Regions from separate parts of the Streptomyces anthophorae genome, predicted to be linked through region 2. Evidence: riboswitches for the same ligand, from Rfam matches in the RefSeq annotation. Region 2 holds a riboswitch; the other holds the start of a gene.
The links. Region 2 has a riboswitch for glycine ahead of gcvT (glycine cleavage system aminomethyltransferase GcvT). Riboswitches for the same ligand answer to the same signal wherever they lie in the genome.

Region 1 (3,395 bases), 4.3 Mb from region 2:
CGTAGCCGGTGACCTCGGCGAGCCGCTCCTCCAGCTCACGGATGAGCGTCAGGTAGCCCTGCGCCTGCTCGGCGGGGGCGAAGGGGTGCAGCTGGCCGAACTCGGGCCAGGTGACCGGCTCCATCTCCGTCGTCGCGTTGAGCTTCATCGTGCAGGAGCCCAGCGGGATCATGCCGCGGTCAAGGGCGTAGTCGCGGTCGGCGAGCATGCGCAGGTAGCGCAGCATCGCCGTCTCGGAGCGGTACTGGTGGAAGACGGGGTGCGTCAGGTACTCGTCCTCGCGCAGCAGCCCGCCCGGCAGTGTGTCCTCGACCTCGGCGTCCAGCGCCTCGATGTCGGCGTCGACGCCGAACGCGGTCCACACGGCGCCCAGTTGGTCCCGCGTGGTCGTCTCGTCGCAGGCGACCGAGACATGGTCGGCGTCCACGAGGTGCAGGTTGACGCCGCCCTCGCGCGCGGCGGAGACGACCGAGGCGGCCTTGCCCGGCACCCGCACGGTGAGGGTGTCGAAGTACGCGCCGTGCACGACCTCGACGCCGCCCGCCGTGAGCCCCGCGGCGAGCAGGGTGGCGTAGCGGTGGGTGCGCCGCGCGATGGACTTGAGCCCCTCGGGACCGTGGTAGACGGCGTACATGCCGGCCATGACGGCGAGCAGCACCTGCGCGGTGCAGATGTTGCTGGTCGCCTTCTCGCGGCGGATGTGCTGCTCACGGGTCTGAAGGGCGAGGCGGTACGCCTTGTTGCCGTCGGCGTCGACGGAGACACCCACCAGTCGGCCCGGCAGCGAGCGCGCGAACTTCTCACGCACGGCCATGTAGCCGGCGTGCGGACCGCCGAAGCCCATCGGGACACCGAAGCGCTGCGTCGTACCGACGGCGATGTCCGCGCCCAGCTCACCGGGCGAGGTCAGCAGCGTCAGCGCAAGAAGATCGGCGGCGACGGTGACGATGGCGCCCAGCTCGTGCGCCTGGTCGATCACGGGCTTGATGTCCCGCACGACGCCGGAGGCGCCCGGGTACTGCACGAGCACGCCGACGACCCCGCGCTCGGCGACCTCGGCCGGAATGCCCTCGCTCAGGTCGGCGACGACGATCTCGACACCGGTCGGCTCGGCGCGGGTCTGGATCACGGCGATGGTCTGCGGCAGGGCGTCGGCGTCGACGACGTACACGCCGTTCTTGACCTTGCCGACGCGGCGCGACAGGGCCATCGCCTCGGCGGCGGCGGTGCCCTCGTCGAGCAGCGAGGAGCCCGAGGTGGGCAGGCCGGTCAGCTCGGCGACCATGGTCTGGAAGTTGAGCAGCGCCTCCAGGCGGCCCTGCGAGATCTCCGGCTGGTACGGCGTGTACGCCGTGTACCAGGACGGGTTCTCCATGACGTTGCGCAGGATGACGGGCGGCGTGAACGTCCCGTAGTAGCCGAGGCCGATCATCGAGCCGAGCACCTGGTTGCGCTCTGCAAGGGACTTCAGCTCGGCGAGCACCTCGGCCTCGCTGCGTGCGGCCGGAAGGTCGAGCGCCTCGGCGCTCTTGATCACATCGGGCACCGCGGCCGCGGTCAGCTCGTCCAGCGAGCCGTAGCCGACCTGCGCGAGCATCTTGGCCTGAGCGGCCTCATCGGGGCCGATGTGGCGCTGCTCGAAGGGGATTCCTCGCTCCAGCTGGGAGAGCGGAATACGATTGGCGGTCATTGCGGAGGCCTCCTGGTCATTGCGACCTACGAGGGGCACCACGGCGCGGGTACCCGGACGGCCTCCCCCTCTGTCATCTCAACCTGAGAGCTTCACCGGCCCACCCCGCGAAAACACGGAACACACCGGCTTGCACCGTCGGTGAGAGCGGAAACCGTGCACCCCGCCCTGCTTTCCAGAGTGACCTCGTCCGTGCGGTACGTGGGCCTGAGAGATTCCGGGGAGGATTTGCTCCTTCGGCGCCTTCCGACGACTGTCGGAGGACTCTCCCGCACGGGGTCAGCAGCCATTTGCCAGCCTACCAGCGGCTACTTGGCCGGAGCCCCCGAGTGGCCGCCTTACGTAATGTGCTCTTTCGTAGTCCTTACAGACGAGTTGCGATCATCGCGATCAGTTGGAGGGCCCGTGCAGACCGATGTCGATCCGCGCAACCTGATCGGCCGCAAGGCGTTCGACCGCAACGGGGCCAAGATCGGCACCATCGACGAGGTGTATCTGGACGATGCCACGGGTGTGCCGGAGTGGGCCGCGATACGAACGGGCCTGTTCAGCCGCGATGCCTTCGTCCCGCTCGAACCGAGCGACTTCACGGACGGCACGCTGCACGTGCCCTTCGAGCGCTCCCTGATCAAGGACGCCCCCGACTTCGGCGTGGGCCGCCATCTCTCCCCTGAGCAGGAGCTCCAGCTCTACGACCACTACGGTCTTGACATCACGGCGCCTCAGTCGCCCGACGTCACGTTCGGCAAGGTCGCGGGCGCGGAGGACGAGACGACCTGATCCCCGGCCTCTTCGGCGGCTTCGAAGGCCTCGGCTTCTTCGGCCGCTTCGAAGGCCCCGGCTCTTTCGGCTCTCTCGACGAGCGGCAGCGGGTCCGCCGGCTCCAGCTCCGGGTCGTCGACCCGGAACGTCCGCACCCGCCCCGGCACCACCGCGTACGGCGTCTCGAACCGCACGGTCACCCGCCCGAGCCCGCTCCCCTGCACCCACCCGGACCCGAACTCCGCATGCCGCACATCGTGCCCGGCCAGCCACTTCCGCTCCACGGGCGTCGGCTCGGGCTCGGCCGCCTCCACCGGCTCGACCGACCCTGCCTCCCCCTCCAGCTCCTCGGCGGCGGCAGCCTCCTCCTCCGCGGCGGCGAACTGTGCGAACAGGTCCTCCTGCGTGAAGTCGGCGAGCCCGCTGACCCCGACGCCCAGCAACCGCACGCCACCGGTCGTGTCCACGCTCTCCAGCAACCGCGCCGCGGCCTCCCGCACCACCCCGGGATCGTCCGTCGGTCCCCGCAGCGTCTCTGAGCGCGTCAGCGTCGAGAAGTCGTAGCGCCGCACCTTGAGCACCACGGTCCGCCCCGAGCGCTCGGCCGCTCTCAGCCGCTCCACGCACCGCCCGGCGAGCCTGCGCACCTCCATCCTGACCTGCACCCGGTCATGGATGTCCACGTCGTACGTGTCCTCGACCGATACGGACTTGGAGTCCCGCTCGGCCACGACCGGCCGCTCGTCGCGGGCCAGGGCCATCTCGTACAGATGGCTGCCGTGCGCTTTCCCGAGGAGCCGCACCAGCTCGTCCTCACCGGCCCCCGCGATCTCCTCCACGGTCAGGATCCCGGCCCGCCGCAGATGATCCGCCGTCGCGGGCCCGACGCCCGGCAGGATCCGCACGGACCGCGGCCCGAGCAGCGCGCGCTCGGTACCGGGGC
Region 2 (3,395 bases):
CTGCGGCGGAAGCCCGCGCGCGAACTCCACCGCCGGGGCGATCGTGCAGTCCATCCGGCCACCGGTGACCGCCATGAACTGCTGCTCGGAGCTGAACACGGGGACGAAGGCCTGGCCCCCGATCTCCAGGCTCGGCAGGTCGAGGTCCCGGCTCGCGTTCGAGCCGCCGCGGGGCAGCGGGATCCACACGTGGCTGCGGCCGAGGACCTCGACTATTCGGCGCCCCGCCGAATCCCCAGCACTCCCCGCCTCCTGGCCGAGGGCCGCGGCGAGGACCTCCTCCAACTCGTTGGCGGGCCAGCCCTGCGCGGGGTGGCCGTAGCCGCCCTCGTGCCCCTGGGCGTGACCGTGACCCGGCTCCGGGGTGCCTGGGAACTCCATGACTGCCATCAACCTCTGCCGTTCTGCCCGCTGCTGTGCCCGCCGACCTTAACTCGTACACACAATTGGACACGGTGCGGTTCCGTCCGCTTGCGCAGGGGCCCCGGCCGTCAGTCGCCGAACGTGATCCCGGCGAGCGCCTCCATCGCCGCCCGGTCGAGCAGCACCGCCGACTCCATCCCGGCCGGCGGCTCCCCCCGCTCCGTCGAGCTGACGAGCGCGCCCACCGCCCTGCGGTGCCGGGCGAAGGCGTACCGGGACACTCCACGGCCGCGGTCCCGCTGCCCCTCGAGGGCCGTGTCCGCCGGTACGTCGAGCAGCATCAGGTGGACGGCGACCCCGCGCCGCCGCGCCGTGCGGATCACCCAGCGGCGCACCCACGCCTGCGTACCGCAGTCGTGCACGACGACGCTGACGCCCGAGCGCATCGCCCGCCGCAGGCCCACATAGTGCGCGATGCGGACCAGCGGCCGGTACAGCGCGTACGGCAGGCGGGCCGGCATGCGCGCGGCCCAGCGCTCGCGGGTGTCCTGCGAATCGATCCGGATCTCCTTGACGGCCCGCCGCATCAGCGTCGACTTGCCGCTGCCGGGCAGGCCGGAGAGCACGACGAGGTCGCCCGCCTCGAAGGCGAGTCTGCGCGGGGTGTGTCCGCGGCGGCCGCGCAGGTCCCGTACCGAGCGCTGGCCGGGGATCCGCACCCCCGCCACCACCGATGCCGAAGCCGACACCGCGTAAGCCCCCGCCACTGCCTTGTGCACCGCGATCGTCCTCCCCGTTCCGGTCACGTCACCCTTGCCCCTCAAGTGTAAAGAGAAGGTAATGCCACTCAAGGGGTTTCCCTGTCGGACGGGCATGCAATGATGTGCGCGCAACTGCATACCGGCCGCTTGAATCCGCGCGGGAGAGTTCCGGGTACCCATCGGTCCCCGGACGCCGAAGGAGCAAGTTCCTCCCTTGAATCTCTCAGGCCCCGTACCGCGCGGGCGAGGCAGATCTGAAAAGTGGGGCGCCTTTGTGACACGGCGCCCCCACCCAAGGTGCAAGCCCCCTCGGGGCGAACCTCTCAGGTTCCGATGACAGATGGGGAGGACACTTCGCCATCGCCGTCATGCCCGGGAGCACCACTGATGACCCGTACGACATCTCTCGACGCCCTGCATCGTTCGCTCGGCGCGACGATGACCGACTTCGCCGGCTGGGACATGCCGCTGCGCTACGGCAGTGAGCGCGACGAGCACAACGCCGTGCGCACGCGGGCCGGTCTCTTCGACCTGTCCCACATGGGCGAGATCACGGTGTCCGGGCCGGGGGCCGTGGACCTGCTCAACCACGCTCTCGTCGGCAACATCGGCTCCGTCGGCCTCGGCCGCGCCCGCTACACGATGATCTGCCGCGCGGACGGCGGGATCCTCGACGACCTGATCGTGTACCGGCTCGGCGAGACCGAATACATGGTGGTCGCGAACGCGGGCAACGCGCAGGTCGTGCTCGACGCCCTCACCGAGCGCGCCGCCGGCTTCGACGCCGAGGTCCGCGACGACCACGACGCGTACGCGCTGCTCGCGGTGCAGGGCCCGACCTCCGCGGCGATCGTGAAGTCGGTCACGGACGCGGACCTGGACGGCCTGAAGTACTACGCGGGGCTGCCCGGCACCGTCGCCGGTGTGCAGGCGCTCATCGCGCGCACCGGCTACACCGGCGAGGACGGCTTCGAGCTGTTCGTCTCCCCCGCCGACGCCGAGAAGCTGTGGCAGGCGCTGACCGAGGCGGGCGCCGAGTACGGCCTGATCCCCTGCGGCCTGTCCTGCCGGGACACGCTGCGCCTGGAGGCGGGCATGCCGCTGTACGGGCACGAGCTGTCGACGTCCCTCACCCCCTTCGACGCCGGTCTCGGCCGGGTCGTGAAGTTCGAGAAGACCTCCCACAGCGACGACTTCGTGGGCCATGACGCGCTGGTCGCCGCCGCCGAGCGCGCCGAGGCCAACCCGCCCCGCAAGCTCGTCGGCCTCATCGCCGAGGGCCGCCGCGTCCCGCGCGCCGGGATGTCCGTCGTCGTGGACGGCCAGGTGATCGGCGAGGTCACCTCCGGAGCCCCGTCCCCGACGCTCGGGAAGCCGATCGCGATGGCGTACGTGGACGCCGCGCACGCCGAGCCCGGCACGGCGGGCGTCGGCGTCGACATCCGCGGCACGCACGAGCCGTACGAGGTCGTGGCACTGCCGTTCTACAAGCGTCAGAAGTAGGCCCCGCCCGTCCGGGCGCCCCCTCCGTCACCAGCACCTTCCCGCGTACAGGAGAATTCGCATCATGAGCAACCCCCAGCAGCTGCGTTACAGCAAGGAGCACGAGTGGCTCTCCGCCGTCGAGGACGGCGTCGCCACCATCGGCATCACGGAGCACGCCGCCAACGCGCTCGGTGACATCGTGTTCGTCCAGCTCCCCGAGGTCGGCGACACCGTGACCGCGGGCGAGACCTGCGGCGAGCTCGAGTCGACCAAGTCGGTCTCCGACCTGTACTCCCCCGTGAACGGCGAGGTCACCGAGATCAACCAGGACGTCGTCGACGATCCGGCCCTCGTGAACTCGGCCCCGTTCGAGGGCGGCTGGCTGTTCAAGGTCCGGCTGGCCGACGAGCCGAAGGACCTGCTCTCCGCCGACGAGTACACCGAGTTCTCCGGGAGCTGACCCCACCGATGTCCGTACTGAACGAATCCCTGCACGAGCTCGACCCCGAGGTCGCCGTCGCGGTCGACGCCGAGCTGAAGCGCCAGCAGTCGACCCTCGAAATGATCGCGTCGGAGAACTTCGCTCCCGCCGCCGTCATGGAGGCCCAGGGCTCGGTCCTCACCAACAAGTACGCGGAGGGCTACCCCGGCCGCCGCTACTACGGCGGCTGCGAGCACGTCGACGTCACCGAGCAGATCGCCATCGACCGCGTGAAGGCGCTCTTCGGCGCCGAGTACGCGAACGTGCAGCCGCACTCCGGCGCCTCCGCGAACCAGGCCGCGCTC

Region 1: another riboswitch for glycine. It lies ahead of gcvP (aminomethyl-transferring glycine dehydrogenase); the one in region 2 lies ahead of gcvT (glycine cleavage system aminomethyltransferase GcvT).

Annotation. Positions count from the first base shown of each region.
Region 1 is NZ_JBLWQQ010000001.1:7,389,675-7,393,069, reverse strand. Features, by position in the region: gene gcvP (aminomethyl-transferring glycine dehydrogenase) at 1-1,690, opposite strand, end outside; glycine riboswitch at 1,876-1,972, opposite strand; gene ACNYS0_RS33565 (PRC-barrel domain-containing protein) at 2,096-2,470, shown strand; gene ACNYS0_RS33560 (DNA polymerase IV) at 2,413-3,395, opposite strand, start outside.
Region 2 is NZ_JBLWQQ010000001.1:3,112,181-3,115,575, forward strand. Features, by position in the region: gene ACNYS0_RS13825 (enhanced serine sensitivity protein SseB) at 1-381, opposite strand, end outside; gene ACNYS0_RS13830 (AAA family ATPase) at 492-1,112, opposite strand; glycine riboswitch at 1,273-1,372, shown strand; glycine riboswitch at 1,373-1,474, shown strand; gene gcvT (glycine cleavage system aminomethyltransferase GcvT) at 1,512-2,627, shown strand; gene gcvH (glycine cleavage system protein GcvH) at 2,692-3,069, shown strand; gene glyA (serine hydroxymethyltransferase) at 3,078-3,395, shown strand, end outside.